2 linked regions of the Paracoccus pantotrophus genome follow. The protein of the gene in region 2 binds, or shares a complex with, the protein of the main gene of each other region. Links are inferred from orthologs where the notes say so. Each region holds a gene or a part of one and is shown on either strand. Other genes may lie near its edges.

Region 1 (7,440 bases), 1.6 Mb from region 2 along the record:
CGACGAGGGCACCATGGTCGATACCTGGGCCACCGTCGGCTCCTGCGCGCAGATCGGCAAGAACGTGCACCTGTCGGGCGGCGTCGGCATCGGCGGCGTGCTGGAGCCGATGCAGGCCGGCCCCACCATCATCGAGGACAATTGCTTCATCGGCGCGCGTTCCGAGGTGGTCGAGGGCTGCATCGTGCGCGAGGGCTCGGTCCTAGGCATGGGCGTCTTTATCGGCAAATCGACCAAGATCGTCGACCGCGAGACCGGCGAGGTCATGTATGGCGAGGTTCCGGCCGGTTCGGTGGTGGTCGCCGGCTCGATGCCCTCGAAGAACGGCGTGAACCTTTATTGCGCGGTGATCGTGAAGCGCGTCGATGCGCAGACCCGCTCCAAGACCTCGATCAACGAGTTGCTGCGCGACTGAGCCGCTGCGCCCCTGCACCGGGCTCGCCCTTGCGTGAGCCCGGCGTGAAACCCAAGCGCCGCCGCTGCGTTCAACCCTGACAGGCATCCTGAAAGCGGAGTTTCACATGCAGGGTTTGGGTTGGCTGGCCGCGATCATCGTCGGCGGTCTTGCGGGCTGGATCGCCAGCAGCATCATGAAGGCGGACACGGGGATCATCCTCAACGTCATCCTGGGCATCGTCGGCGCCATCGTCGGCAATGCGCTTCTGGGCCTGGTCGGGCTGAACGCCCAGGCCGGCAGCTGGCTGGCGCAGGGCGTGGCCGGGCTGATCGGCGCGGTGATCCTGATCTGGCTTTACCGCGCCGTGGCCGGATAGCGATCGGGGCGGGGTCATTCCCGCCCCCTTCCCATCTCAGGCGGTGAAATCCGCCGCCTTCGCGCCGGTAATGCGGAGCAGATCCGCGGGCGCGATGGCAAAGACATGGCGCGGCGTGCCCGCCGCCGCCCAGACCAGGTCGAAATCCAGCAGGCGCGGGTCCAGCCAGGCCTCGATCCGGCGCAGATGCCCGACCGGGGCGACGCCGCCGATGGCAAAGCCGGTCTCGGCCCGGATCAATTCGGCATCGGCCTTGTCCAGGCGCTGCCCGGCCACCCCGGTCGCCTTGGCCGGATCGACGCGATTGCCGCCGGCGGTCAGGAACAGCACCACATGACCGCTTTCCTCGCCGCGAAAGATGACCGACTTGGCGATCTGGTCCACGGCGCAGCCGACCGCCGCCGCGGCGCCCTGGGCGGTGCGGGCGCTGTCGTCGGTCTCGCGGATCCGGGCGGCAAGGCCGGCCGCCTCCAGCGCCGATTGCACGCGGCGCAAGCTCTTGCTCATTGTCTCCTCCATCCGTTTCGGGCGATATGACGGCAGATCGCGACAAAGGGAAAGCCATGCAACAGGTCTATACGCTTCTGGTCCAGGTCGGCCGCGCCGCGGATGACGGCCTGCCCGCAGAGGCCAGCGGCGCGGCGCTGGTCTGCTATGCTTCGGGCGTGACCGAGGAGGAGGCGGTGCGCGAGACGGTCGCCATCCTCAAGCAGGCCGGTCTTGCGCCGCTGGAAGTCACCGGCCACGGCAGCATCGACGAGCGCCTGGCCGAGGGTCACGAGATCCCCGAGGAGGAGCGCGCCCTGATGGACCGCGCGCTGGCCGAGAACGCGGTGATCGTGGCGCAGATGGAGCCGCTCTGGGACGAGCAGGGCTGATCCGCCCCTATCCAGCCGTGCCCGGCTGGGCTAGACTGGCCCGAAGCAGAGCAGGCAGAACAAGAATACGGAACGGACAGGCAGAATGACCAGACGCATCTCGCGCATCGCGACCATGGCCGTGCTGACCCTTGCCCTGGCAGGCTGCGGCGTGTCGCTGAACCAGGGACCGGGCGCCGTCGGCGGCGGCCATTTCGGCGGGCTGCCCACGGCCGGCGGGCAGGGCTCCGAGGCGGGCTTCCGCAACTGGGTGCAAAGCTTCCGCCCGCGCGCGTTGGCGGCCGGCATCTCGCCCGCGACCTTCGACAGCGCCATGGCCGGGGCGCATTACCAGCCCGGCATCGTGGCGCTCGACCGCAAGCAAAGCGAGTTCACCAAGCCGGTCTGGGAATACCTCGACGGCGCCATCGGCACGCGCGGCGCGACCGGCCGCGCCAAGGCCGCGCAATATGCCGGCACGCTTTCGGCCATTGAGGCGCGCTACGGCGTCCCGCGCGAGATCGTGCTGGCGGTCTGGGGCATGGAATCCAACTTCGGCGCCAATCGCGGCAATACCCGGATCGTGCCGGCCTTGGCGACGCTGGCCTATGACGGAAGGCGCGGCGAATTTTTCGCCGGCGAGCTGGTGGCGGCGCTGCGCATCATCCAGTCGGGCGACGTGGACAGCGCCCATATGGTCGGCAGCTGGGCCGGGGCCATGGGGCATACGCAGTTCATGCCCTCGTCCTTCCTCGGCCATGCGGTCGATTTCAACGGCGACGGCCGCCGCGACATCTGGTCGGACGACCCGACCGACGCGCTGGCCTCGACCGCCAGCTATCTGCGCCAGAACGGCTGGCGCCCCGGCCAGAGCTGGGGGACCGAGGTGATCCTGCCGCCGGGCTTCGACTTCAACCAGGCCGGCAAGTCGGTGCAGCATTCCGGCAGCCAATGGGCGGCGATGGGGGTGCGCACGGTCAGCGGTGCGCCGGTGCCCTCGGGCTCGATCCTGGCGCCGGCAGGTGCCCGCGGCCCGGCCTTCCTGATCACGGAAAACTTCCGCGCCATCCTGAAATACAATGCCTCGGACAGCTACGCCCTCGGCGTGGCCTATCTGGGCGAGGCCATCGCCGGCCGCCGCGGCATCCAGGGCAGCTGGCCGCGCGGCGACCGCACGCTGTCGAACAGCGAAAAGGCCGAGATCCAGCGGTTGCTGATGGCCCGCGGCTTCGACACCGGCGGGGTGGACGGCAAGCTCGGCAGCCAGTCGACCGAGGCGATCAAGGCCTTCCAGCGTTCCCGCGGCGTGACGCCCGACGGCTATGCCGATACCCGCCTGCTGGCCATGCTGCGCGGCTAGGATAAAGGGCGGCTCCGAAGGCCGCCCGCGCGCATTTCACCGTTTCCCCAATACCCATCCCGCCCGTGCCATGAGGCGCGGTGCGAGCCCATTCAGGCTAGGATGTCGCGAAACTCGCCCAGCACTTGGGCATAGACCTGGCGCTTGAAGGGCACGATGCTGTCCACCACATCCGCCGCCCGCATCCATTGCCAGCGGTCGAACTCGGGATGGTCGGTGGCGATCCGTACCGCCGAATCATCGCCCAGGAAGCGCATGGCGAACCATTTCTGCTTCTGGCCGCCGTATTTGCCCTTCCAGACCTTGCCCAGCAGTTCCGGCGGCAGGTCATAGGTCACCCAGCCCGGCGTTTCCGCCAGCACATCGACCAGGTCGGTGGTCACCCCGGTTTCCTCGACCAGCTCGCGCAGCGCCGCCTGGCGCGGGGTCTCGCCCCGGTCGATGCCGCCCTGCGGCATCTGCCAGGCCGGGCCGGGATTGTCGATGCGCTGCCCGGCAAAGACCAGCCCCGCCGGGTTGATCAGCACCACGCCCGCACAGGGGCGATAGGGCAGGCCCGAGGGACCAAGCAGGTCCGCGCTCATTCCGCCTGCGCCCCCTGGGCCGCATCCTCGCCGGTGACGGCGGGCTTTGCGGCATCGGGCACGGCCTGGGCATGATAGTCCACCGCCGCCAGGCCCTTGAGGATATCCACGGCATAGGCCAGCTGGTAATCCTCCTCGCGCAGCTTGGCGGTGGCCTCGACCTGCTTGGCCTCTTCCTCGATCTGCTTGCGTTCCTCGTCGCTGATCGAATCGTTGTTCAGCGCCCCGCGCAGATCCGCTTCCGAGTTCAGGAATTTCGATTCGGTCCGCGGCTTGCCGGCCTCGTCCTCCTCCTGCGGTTTCGGCGCGGGCTGTTCGACGATGATGTCGGGCTGGATGCCCAGCGACTGGATCGACCGGCCCGAGGGTGTGTAATAGCGCGCCGTGGTCAGCCGGATGGCGCTGTCCGAGGTCACTGGCATCACCGTCTGCACCGAGCCCTTGCCGAAGCTTTTGGTGCCCACGACGATGGCGCGGCGATGGTCCTGCAGCGCGCCGGTGACGATCTCCGAGGCCGAGGCGGAGCCGCCGTTGATCAGCGTCACCATGGGCTTGCCCTGCGCCAGGTCGCCGGGCTTGGCGTTCCAGCGCTCGCTTTCCTCGGGCTTGCGGCCGCGGGTCGAGACGATCTCGCCCTTGTCGAGGAAGGCGTCCGAGACCTCGATGGCCTGGTTCAGCAGCCCGCCCGGATTGTTGCGCAGGTCCAGAACGAAACCCGTCACCTTGTCGATGCCGCCCGCTTCCTTGATCGCCTTGTCCATCTCGGTCTTCAGGGTCGAGAAGGTCTCGTCGTTGAAGGTGGTGACGCGCAGCACCACGGCATGGCCCTCGATGCGGGTCTTGACCACGGTCAGCTTGATCGTGTCGCGGGTGATGGTCAGGTCGAAGGGCTCCTTCTCGCCCTCGCGCAGGATGGTGATCTTGATCTCGGACCCGACGGGGCCGCGCATCTTCTCGACCGCTTCGTCCAGGTTCATGCCCATCAGCGATTCGCCGTTCACATGGGTGATGTAGTCGCCGGCCCTGACCCCGGCCTCGGCCGCCGGCGTGTCGTCGATGGGCGAGATCACCTTGACCAGCCCGTCCTCCTGCCCGACCTCGATCCCCAGCCCGCCGAAGCTGCCGCGGGTCTGGGTCTGCATGTCGTCGTAATCCTTGGCCGACAGGAACGAGCTGTGCGGGTCGAGCGAGGTCAGCATGCCGTTGATCGCCGCCTCGATCAGCTTCTTGTCGTCCACCTGCTCGACATAGTCGGCGCGCACCCGCTCGAACACGTTGCCGAACAGGTCCAGCTGCTCATAGACCGAGGCGTTCCTGCCCGATTCCTGCGCGACCAGCGGGCCGGCGAATTGGGTGGCGACGGTGATGCCCGCAAGCGTGCCGATCGCCCCTGCCAGAAGATAATGTTTCATTCAGTTCCGTCCTGCCCGGTTGCGTTGCGGCCTGTCCCGTCCGCGGCCTCTCCGACAATGGGATTCATCACGAACCACTCTGCCGGGTCTAGTGTTTCCTTGCCCTTGCGAAGTTCAACATACAGTGTCTCGGTCTGTCCAGCACCGCCTCCGGCGGCGGCATTGGCGACGAATTCGGCGCCGAACTCCTGCGCGGGCGGTTCCTGCCCGCCCATCAGCCCCACCGGCTCGCCCGCCGCCAGCACGTCGCCCGTCTCGCCGAAGACCTGCGCCAGACCGGCGAATATCATCAGATACCCGCGCGCGGGCTCAACGATCATCACATTGCCGTAATCAAGCAGCGGACCGCGATAGCGGATCGTCGCAGGCCAGGGCAGCGTGACCAGCGCGGCGGGTGCGGTGGCGATGACCATGCCGGGCCGGCGCACCCCCGCGGCGTCGGGCTCGTCATAGCGGTGCAGCACCCGGCCCAGGACCGGCAAGGGCAGGCTGCCCTGCGCGCCCTCGAAATCGGCCATGGGGGCGCCCACGTCCTGCTCCATCCCGGCGATGCCCGATGCAAGCGCGTCCAGCGTATCGGCCGATTCCACCAGCGCGGTCAGTTCCCTGGGATCCTCGCCGAAGCGCACCGGCAGGCTGGAGCGGTCCGTCACCGCCGAGGCCAGCAGCCGCCGCGCCTCCTGCACCTGCCCGAGCCCCTGCGCCAGCGTGTTCGCGGCGTTCAGCTGGATCGTGCGCACGGCGCGGATCTCCTCCAGCTTCTGCTGCATCTCGCGGGCCTCGGCTTCCAGCCCCGGCGCGACCGAGGACAGGATCATCCCGGCGCGGGCCGAGGATTGCGGCCCCGAGGGATGCAGAAGCAGCACGGTCTCGGGCGATTTCTGCATCGAGGTCATCACCCCCAGCGCCCGGCCCAGCCGCTCGCGCCGGGCGTCGAACTCGGCGCGGATCTCCTGCTCGCGGATGCCGGCACGGCGCAAACCCTCGCGCAGCGCGGCCATGCCCTGCTCATAGGCGCGGATCATCCGGGTCAGCGAGGCGACCTGATCGTCCTCGGTCAGCGCCTCGTCCAGCTGGCCCACGGCGGCGCGCAGCAGGTCGGCCGCCTCGGCCGCCTCCTGCGCGGCCAGGTCCAGTTGCGAATCGCCCTGCGCGGGCGTCGCCGGCTGGGCCGGGGCTATCGAGCCGAGCCCGAAGGCCAGCAGAATGGGCAGCAGCAGCCTGGGTTTCATGCCCGCTCGATCAGCGAGGTGCCGGTCATCTCGGGCGGCAGGTCCAGGCCCATCAGGTCCAGCACCGTCGGCGCCACGTCGGCCAGCCGGCCGTTGCGCAGCGTCGCGCCCTCGGGCCCGCCGAAGACGATCACCGGCACCGGGTTGGTGGTATGGGCGGTATGCGGCCCGCCGGTCTCGGGGTCGATGGTGGTCTCGCAATTGCCGTGATCGGCAATGACCACCGCGGCACCGCCGGATTTTTCCAGGGCTGCCAGCATCATGCCCAGCCCCTTGTCCACCGCTTCGCAGGCGCGGATGGCGGCGGGCAGGCTGCCGGTATGCCCGACCATGTCGGGATTGGCATAGTTCACCACGATCAGATCGTAGCCTGCCTCGATGGCCTCGACGAGCTTGGCGCTGACCTCGGGCGCGGCCATTTCGGGCGCCAGGTCATAGGTCGCGACCTTGGGGCTGGCCGGCATGAAGCGGTCCTCGCCCGGCTCGGGGGTTTCCTTGCCGCCGTTCAGGAAGAAGGTGACATGCGGATATTTCTCGGTCTCGGCCAGGCGGAACTGGCGCAGGCCCTTGGCCGCGACCCAGGCGCCCAGCGTGTTCACCACCTGCCGCTTGGGATAGGCGGCCTGCATGTATTCGTCATGGCTGGCCGAATAGTCGACCATGCCCAGCAGCGCCGCCCATTGCGGCCGCCGGCCGGTGTCGAAGGCGGCGAAGTCCGGCTGGCCGATGGCGGCCAGGATCTCGCGCGCCCGGTCGGCGCGGAAATTGAGGCAGAAGAAGCCGTCGCCGTCCCCGGCGCCCGCATAGCCGTCGATCACCGTGGGCTGGATGAACTCGTCGGTTTCGTCGCGGGCATAGGCCTCGGCCACGGCCTGCGCGGCATCGGGGGCGGGCAATCCCTCGGCGCGGACCATGGCGGCATAGGCCCGGGCGACGCGTTCCCAGCGGTTGTCGCGGTCCATGGCGTAATAACGGCCGATGACGGTGCCGATGCGGGCGGCCTCGGGCAGGGCGCGCTGAAGCTCGGTGACGAAGCCCGCGGCCGATGCCGGCGGCACGTCGCGGCCATCGGTGATGGCATGGACCACCACCGGCACGCCCTTGTCGGCCACGGCGCGGGCGGCGGCGATGACATGCTGGACATGGCCATGCACGCCGCCGTCCGAAACGACGCCCATCAGATGCGCGGTGCCGCCGCTGGCCTTGAGCTTGCGGATGAACT
Region 2 (7,324 bases):
TGCTCGACCCCGGCCGGGGGCGGACGAAGACGGGCTATCTCTGGGCCCTGGCGCGCGATGACCGCTCATGGGGCGGGGGAGATCCGCCTGGTGTGGTCTTCACCTATGCGCCGGACCGTGGGGGCGAGAATGCAGAGCGCATTCTGCAGGGCTTTGACGGCATCCTGCAGCTGGATGGCTATACCGGCTACAACCGCCTGACGCGCCCATCCCGGACAGGCGGCGCGCCGATCACCGTCGCCCATTGCTGGGCGCATGCCCGGCGCAAGCTGAAGGAAATCGTTGATCGCGACGGCTCCCAGATCGCAGCCGAGGGGCTGCGCCGGATCGCCGAGCTTTACCGGATCGAGGCCGAGATCCGCGGCATGGGCCCCGGCCAACGCCTGTCGGCCCGCCAAGCGCGCAGTGCGCCGCTGGTCGCCGCCTTCGGCGAGTGGCTGCAGCCGCAGTGTCGGCGCATATCGATGAAGTCGCGCCTCGGCGAGAAGCTGGCCTATATCCACCGCCACTGGGACGGGTTGCAGACCTTCCTGCGCGACGGCCGTGTCGAGATCGACTCCAACAGCGTCGAGAACCTAATTCGACCGATCGCTCTGACCCGCAAGAATGCACTCTTCGCCGGTCATGACGAGGGCGGAAGATCCTGGGCATGCATCGCATCCCTGATCGCCACCGCGAAGATCAACGGCGTCGAGCCCTTTGCCTATCTGAAGGCAACCTTGCAGGCCGTGGCCGCCGGTCACCCGCAGGCAAGAATCGACGATCTGCTGCCTTGGAACTTCAAGCCAGCAAGCTAAAAGTGTGTGGGGCGTAGCCGCCGCTTACTTTCCTCCTCGACCGGCATCGCTTTCGATGCCGATTGCCTGCCAGCCCAACTTCTTCGCCGCAATGAGCGTGGTGCTGGAGCCGGCCAACGGGTCTCGGATGGAAACCGGTACGATAGTGCCTCGTGATGAGTCGAACGGTAGCTTCCGGAAAGCCGCACTGCGGCACTGGGGCGATCCCGACCGGCGACCATGGGCCAGTCGACAGATTTCCAACCGGCCAGCTTCCGGACTACAGGTCTATCCCCTCTGACAGTGTCAACGCATTGTCAAAGTCGACGCCGAGGTATCGAACTGTACTGTCCATTTTGGTGTGGCCCTTCAGAAGCTGAATGGCAAAATGATCTGCACATTACTGGACCGATTGTGTCCATCGTGCTGACCGGCAAGCGCCGCTCACGCCGTGTCGCCGAATATGTGGCATCTGAACTCGATTCGACTGTCGATGAGCTCTGGCCCGGCGTCTATTCGAATGGGGAGGACCGAGCGTGACCTGACTTCCCATTAAAACAACGGAACTTTCGAGGTGGCCATCGCCGCTCGGAAAAGAAAACGGGGCTAGACGTTTGCACCGCCGAACCCCGTCACGGATCTCAGAAAGACCCAGTACTGCTTTCTGAATCCTTCTTTTTCCTGAAAACGTCAACCCTCTGCGGGTGATCCGCAGCGAGTGTCGACTCGTTGCCCTTTGTGACGTCGGGGCGAGATAGCTTGCTGCACCTCGGTTGAACGGCTACCTCAGACTGGTGCTGCGAAGGCTCTGCCACGTTTGCCGCAGCCGACTGCCGCACCGAACTATAAGATTCCGCTGCGATGGACAGAAGATCTGTCAAAAATGGACAAAAAGCTGTCACAAATGGACAACTCGCATGTCACCTGACACAGGAAGTTCAGTGGTGAGCCCGACAGGATTCGAACCTGTGACCCACTGATTAAAAGTCAGTTGCTCTACCAACTGAGCTACGGGCCCATCGCACGGGGGGCTAACTACGGTCGGCGGCTGACAGGGTCAAGCGGAAAAATCACCGCCTCTGGCAGAATCTTTCCGGCAGGAGTATGTCACCGCCATGGAACACCAGCAAAACCCCGGCCAGAGCGTCCCTCTGCCCTTCATGAAGATGCACGGGCTCGGCAACGACTTCGTGGTGATCGACAGCCGCCGCTCCGGCGCGCTGCCCGATGCCGCGACCGTGGCCGCGATCGCGGACCGCCATCGCGGTGTCGGTTTCGACCAGATGGCCGTCATCCTGCCCGGCGAGAATGCCGATGCGCGGCTGGTGTTCTTCAACGCCGACGGCTCGGTCTCGGCCGCCTGCGGCAATGCCACGCGCTGCGTCGCGCGCTTCCTGATGGACGAATCGGGCGCCTCGGCCCTGCGGCTCGCCACCGACCATGCGGTGCTTGCGGCCGAGGATGCCGGGGACCGGCTGACGCGGGTCAACATGGGCGCGCCGGTGCTGGGCTGGGCCGGGATCCCGCTGGCCGAGGATGTCGATACGCTGCACCTGCCGATTCCAGGCGATCCGGTGGCGACGGGGATGGGCAATCCGCACATGACCTTCTTCGTGCCCGATGTGGCGGCGGTGGACCTGGAACGCTTCGGGCCCGCGCATGAGCATCATCCGCTTTATCCGCAGCGGACCAATGTCGAGCTGGTGCAGGTCGTCTCGCCGGACGAGATCGTGCTGCGCATCTGGGAACGCGGCACCGGCATCACCCTGGCCTCGGGGTCGTGCTCATGCGCGGCGGTGGTGGCGGCGGCGCGGCGCGGGCTGACCGGGCGGCGGGTCAAGGTCAACGTGCCGGGCGGGCAGCTGGAGATCGACTGGCGTGAGGACGGGGTCTGGATGACCGGGCCGACGGCGCATGTCTTCGACGGGGTCTGGCGCGGATGAAGGATCTGAAGCCCCCGGTTTTCGCCACCCTCGGCTGCCGGCTGAACGCCTATGAGACCGAGGCCATGCGCGAGATGGCCGAGGCCGCCGGGCTGCAGGGCGCGGTGATCGTGAACACCTGTGCGGTGACGGCCGAGGCGGTGCGCAAGGCCCGGCAGGAGATCCGCCGGCTGGCGCGCGAGAACCCCGGCGCCCCGGTCATCGTCACCGGCTGCGCCGCCCAGACCGAGCCCGAGACCTTCGCCGCCATGGCCGAGGTCAGCCGCGTCATCGGCAACCACGAAAAGATGCAGCCGGCAACCTGGGCCGCGATGCAGGCCCCCGACCTGATCGGCGAGACCGAGCGGGTGCAGGTCGACGACATCATGTCGGTGCGCGAGACGGCGGGCCACCTGATCGACGGCTTCGGCCGGCATCGGGCCTATGTGCAGGTGCAGAACGGCTGCGATCATCGCTGCACCTTCTGCATCATTCCTTACGGCAGGGGCAATTCGCGCTCGGTGCCGGCGGGGGTGGTGGTGGACCAGATCAAGCGGCTGCGGGATCGCGGCTTCAACGAGGTGGTGCTGACCGGGGTGGACCTGACCTCGTGGGGCGCCGATCTGCCGGGGCAGCCGCGGCTGGGCGATCTGGTCATGCGTATCCTGCGGCTGGTGCCGGATCTGCCGCGGCTGCGCATCAGCTCGATCGATTCGATCGAGGCGGACGAAAACCTGATGCTGGCCATCGCCACCGAGCCGCGGCTGATGCCGCATCTGCACCTGTCGCTGCAGGCCGGCGACGACATGATCCTGAAGCGGATGAAGCGCCGCCACCTGCGCGACGACGCCATCCGTTTCTGCGAGGCGGCGCGCAAGCTGCGGCCCGGCATCGTCTTCGGCGCCGACATCATCGCCGGCTTCCCGACCGAGACCGAGGCGATGTTTGAAAACAGCCTGAAGCTGGTCGAGGATTGCGGGCTGACCTTCCTGCATGTGTTTCCCTATTCGGCGCGGAAGGGCACGCCGGCGGCGCGGATGCCGCGCGTGCCCGGCCCGGCGATCAGGGAGCGCGCGGCGCGGCTGCGGGCGGCGGGCGATGCGGCGCTGGCCCGGCATCTTGAGGCCGAGCTCGGCGCGCTGCGCATGGTGCTGACCGAGGGGCCGCGGCTGGGCCGGACGGAGCATTTCACCGAGGTCGCCTTCGACCGCGACATGCCCGAGGGCACGCTGGTGGAGCTGCGCATCGCCGGCCATGACGGGCAGCGGCTGAGGGCCTGAGGGCGGCCGTTTCAGCGTGGCCGCGGGGGCTGTCTGCCCCCCGTCCACCGGCCTGCGGCCGCCGGACTCCCCCCGAGGATATTTGACCAAGAAAGAAGCCGGGGCGGGGTGCCGCCATTGCGGGTGCGGGCCTGGCGGGCATTTGCCCTGTTCGGGGGCGGGATTTTCGGCAAGCTGCGGAACATTTCCTTGCCGGGCGGGGCGGCTGTCCATAATCCTTGGGCCGATGACCTTGCTTTATACGCATCCCTCGGGCTTTTCGCATGTGACGCCGCCCAGCCATCCCGAGCAGGTGGCCCGGCTGGATGCCGTGTTGGCCGCGCTGGAGGGGATGGACCTGGAGCGGCGCGAGGCGCCCGAGGCGGCGGAGAGGGACATCCTGCGCGCCCATCCGGCCGGGTACCTGGCGCTTTTGCGGCGGAAGCTGCCGGCCGAGGGCTGGAGCATGCTCGATTCGGACACTTATCTGGCGCCGGGCAGCCTGGAGGCGGCGCGCCATGCCGCCGGCGGGGCCTGCGCCGCCGTGGATGCGGTGCTGGCGGGCGAGGCGCCCAATGCCTTCGTCGCCATGCGCCCGCCGGGCCATCATGCCGAGCGCATGAAGGCCATGGGGTTCTGCATCCTGTCCTCGGTCGCCATCGCCGCCCTGCGGGCGCTGGACCATCACGGGCTGGACCGGGTGGCGGTGCTGGATTTCGACGTGCATCACGGCAACGGCACCCAGGACGTGCTGTGGGACGAGAAGCGGGCGTTCTTCGCCTCGACCCACCAGGTGCCGCTTTATCCCGGCACCGGCGCGGCCTCGGAGCGGGGTGCGCATGGCCAGATCGTCAACATGCCGCTGGCGCCGGGCAGCGGCGGGGACGAGGCGCGCGCGGCCTGGCGGGCGATCTGCGACCGGGTCGCGGCCTGGCGGCCGCAGCTGGTGCTGGTCTCGGCCGGGTTCGACGCCCATGCCGACGACCCCCTTGCCGCGCTGATGTGGCGCGAGGCGGATTTCACCGCCATCACCCGGATGATCTGCGACACGGCGGCGGGGTGTTCGGCCCCGGTGGTATCGGCGCTGGAAGGCGGTTATGATCTGGCCGCTCTGGGCCGCTCGGCGCGCGCCCATGTCGATGTGCTGAGGGAGACTGCCGCGTGACCGGGACCGAGATCGAGAACATGTCCTTCGAGGAGGCGATGAAAGAGCTGGAGGCGACGGTCGGCCGTCTGGAGCATGGCGAGGCCACGCTGGAGGAATCGATCAAGCTCTACGAGCGCGGTGCGGCCCTGCGGGCGCATTGCGACAAGCGCCTGCGCGAGGCCGAGGAGCGGGTGGAAAAGATCACTTTGGCGGCCAACGGCCAGCCCGACGGGACCGTTCCGGCCGAGGGGCTGTGATGCGGGACCGCCTTGCCGAGGTGAAGGCGCAGGTCCAGGCCGCGCTGGACGAGGTCATGGCCGGCCTGCCCGAGGGCGAGCTGACCGATGCCATGCGCTATGCCTGCACCGGCGGCAAGCGCATCCGCGCCTTCCTGGTCATGGAATCGGCGCGGCTGTTCGGCTTGCCCGACGCAGCATCGCTGCCGGTCGCGGCGGCGGTCGAGGCGCTGCATGCCTATAGCCTGGTCCATGACGATCTGCCCTCGATGGACGACGACGACCTGCGCCGCGGCCTGCCCACCGTGCATGTGCAATGGTCCGAGGCCACCGCCATCCTGGCCGGCGACGCGCTGCAAAGCCTGGCTTTTGGCCTTTTGACCGAGCCGCTGGTCGGCCCGCCCGAGGCGCGGCTGGCGTTGGTGTGCGGCCTGTCCGATGCGGCGGGCGGGCGCGGCATGGTCTGGGGCCAGGCGCTGGACATCGCCGCCGAGACCGCCGCCGAGCCCTTGGACCTTGCCGCCATCACCCGGCTGCAGCAGGCCAAGACCGGGGCGCTGATCCAGTTCGCCGCCACCGCCGGCGCGGTCATGGCGGGCGAGGATCCCGGCCCGCTGGCGGAATATGCCCGCAACCTGGGCCTGGCCTTCCAGATCCAGGACGACATTCTCGACGTGACCGGCACCGAGGCCGAGACGGGCAAGCGCACCGGCAAGGACGGCGCCGCCAACAAGGCGACCTTCGTCTCGCTGCTGGGGCTGGAGGGCGCGCGGGACAAGGCGCGCGCGCTGGTCCGAGATGCCGAAGCCGCCCTTGATGCCTATGGCGAGGGCGCAGGAAACTTGCGGCAGCTCGCGCGTTTCGTTATCGAACGCGACGCCTGACAGCCCGCCCGGAGAGGGGCAAGCCATGACCGATGAAACTTCCCACCGCCCCGCGACGCCGATCCTGGACCGGGTTCACCTGCCGTCCGACCTCAAGGATCTGACCGATCGCGAGCTGCGGCAGCTTGCCGACGAGCTGCGGGCCGAGACGGTCAGCGCCGTTTCCGTCACCGGCGGCCATCTGGGCGCCGGGCTGGGCGTGGTCGAACTGACCGTGGCGCTGCACGCGGTCTTTGACGCACCGCGCGACAAGATCATCTGGGACGTGGGCCATCAATGCTATCCGCACAAGATCCTGACCGGGCGCCGCGACCGCATCCGCACCCTGCGGATGGAGGGCGGGCTTTCCGGTTTCACCAAGCGTTCGGAAAGTGCCTATGACCCGTTCGGCGCCGGGCACAGCTCGACCTCGATCAGCGCGGCGCTGGGCTTTGCCATGGCGCGCGAACTGGGCGGCGATCCGGGCGATGCCGTCGCGGTGATCGGCGACGGCGCGATGAGCGCGGGCATGGCCTTCGAGGCGCTGAACAATGCCGGCGACCTGGGCAAGCGGCTGTTCGTGGTCTTGAACGACAACGAGATGTCCATCGCGCCGCCCACCGGGGCGCTGTCGCGCTATCTGACCCGGCTTTACGCCGAGGGGCCGTTCCAGGATCTCAAGGCCGTCGCCAAGGGCGCGGTCGGCTTCCTGCCGCCCAGCCTGCAAGAGGGGGCGCGGCGGGCCAAGGAGATGCTCAAGGGCATGACCGTCGGCGGCACGCTGTTCGAGGAACTGGGGTTTTCCTATATCGGCCCGGTCGATGGCCACGACCTCGACCAGCTTCTGCCGCTTCTGCGCACGGTCAAGGCGCGGGCGACGGGGCCGGTGCTGCTGCATGTCGTGACCCGCAAGGGCAAGGGCTACGGCCCGGCCGAGCGCGCCGCCGACAAGGGCCATGCCACGGCGAAATTCGACGTTCACACCGGCGCGCAGGCCAAGGCGAAATCGAACGCACCCAGCTATACCTCGGTCTTTGCCCGTGCGCTGGTCGATCAGGCCAGCCGCGACGCCCGCATTGTCGCCGTCACCGCCGCCATGCCGGACGGCACCGGGCTGAATC

What was found.
Region 1: the proteins of dapF (region 2) and ESD82_RS11710 are in contact, whole or in part, in a solved structure (PDB 5YGU), measured with the Escherichia coli proteins. The link is inferred for Paracoccus pantotrophus from one-to-one orthologs.

The regions. Positions count from the first base shown.
Region 1 is NZ_CP044426.1:254,116-261,555, forward strand. The notes cover bases 1,829-4,828. They hold ESD82_RS11710 (RNA pyrophosphohydrolase), read right to left. Parts: upstream 3,575-4,828; coding sequence 3,083-3,574; downstream 1,829-3,082. Other genes in these bases: ESD82_RS11705 (lytic murein transglycosylase), read left to right, coding at 1,829-2,990; ESD82_RS11715 (S41 family peptidase), read right to left, coding at 3,571-4,828. In the rest of the region: dapD (2,3,4,5-tetrahydropyridine-2,6-dicarboxylate N-succinyltransferase), read left to right, coding at 1-415; ESD82_RS11690 (GlsB/YeaQ/YmgE family stress response membrane protein), read left to right, coding at 522-773; ESD82_RS11695 (YbaK/EbsC family protein), read right to left, coding at 810-1,280; ESD82_RS11700 (hypothetical protein), read left to right, coding at 1,337-1,651; more of ESD82_RS11705, read left to right, coding at 1,737-1,828; more of ESD82_RS11715, read right to left, coding at 4,829-4,986; ESD82_RS11720 (murein hydrolase activator EnvC family protein), read right to left, coding at 4,983-6,218; gpmI (2,3-bisphosphoglycerate-independent phosphoglycerate mutase), read right to left, coding at 6,215-7,440. UniProt on the Escherichia coli protein: Master regulator of 5'-end-dependent mRNA decay.
Region 2 is NZ_CP044426.1:1,890,210-1,897,533, reverse strand. Bases 922-3,805 are described here. They hold dapF (diaminopimelate epimerase), read left to right. Parts: upstream 922-1,891; coding sequence 1,892-2,719; downstream 2,720-3,805. Other genes in these bases: mtaB (tRNA (N(6)-L-threonylcarbamoyladenosine(37)-C(2))-methylthiotransferase MtaB), read left to right, coding at 2,725-3,805. Also shown: more of mtaB, read left to right, coding at 3,806-3,978; ESD82_RS19815 (histone deacetylase family protein), read left to right, coding at 4,205-5,122; ESD82_RS19810 (exodeoxyribonuclease VII small subunit), read left to right, coding at 5,119-5,361; ESD82_RS19805 (polyprenyl synthetase family protein), read left to right, coding at 5,361-6,224; dxs (1-deoxy-D-xylulose-5-phosphate synthase), read left to right, coding at 6,250-7,324. UniProt on the Escherichia coli protein: Involved in the succinylase branch of the L-lysine biosynthesis and in the biosynthesis of the pentapeptide incorporated in the peptidoglycan moiety. Catalyzes the stereoinversion of LL-2,6-diaminopimelate (L,L-DAP) to meso-diaminopimelate (meso-DAP).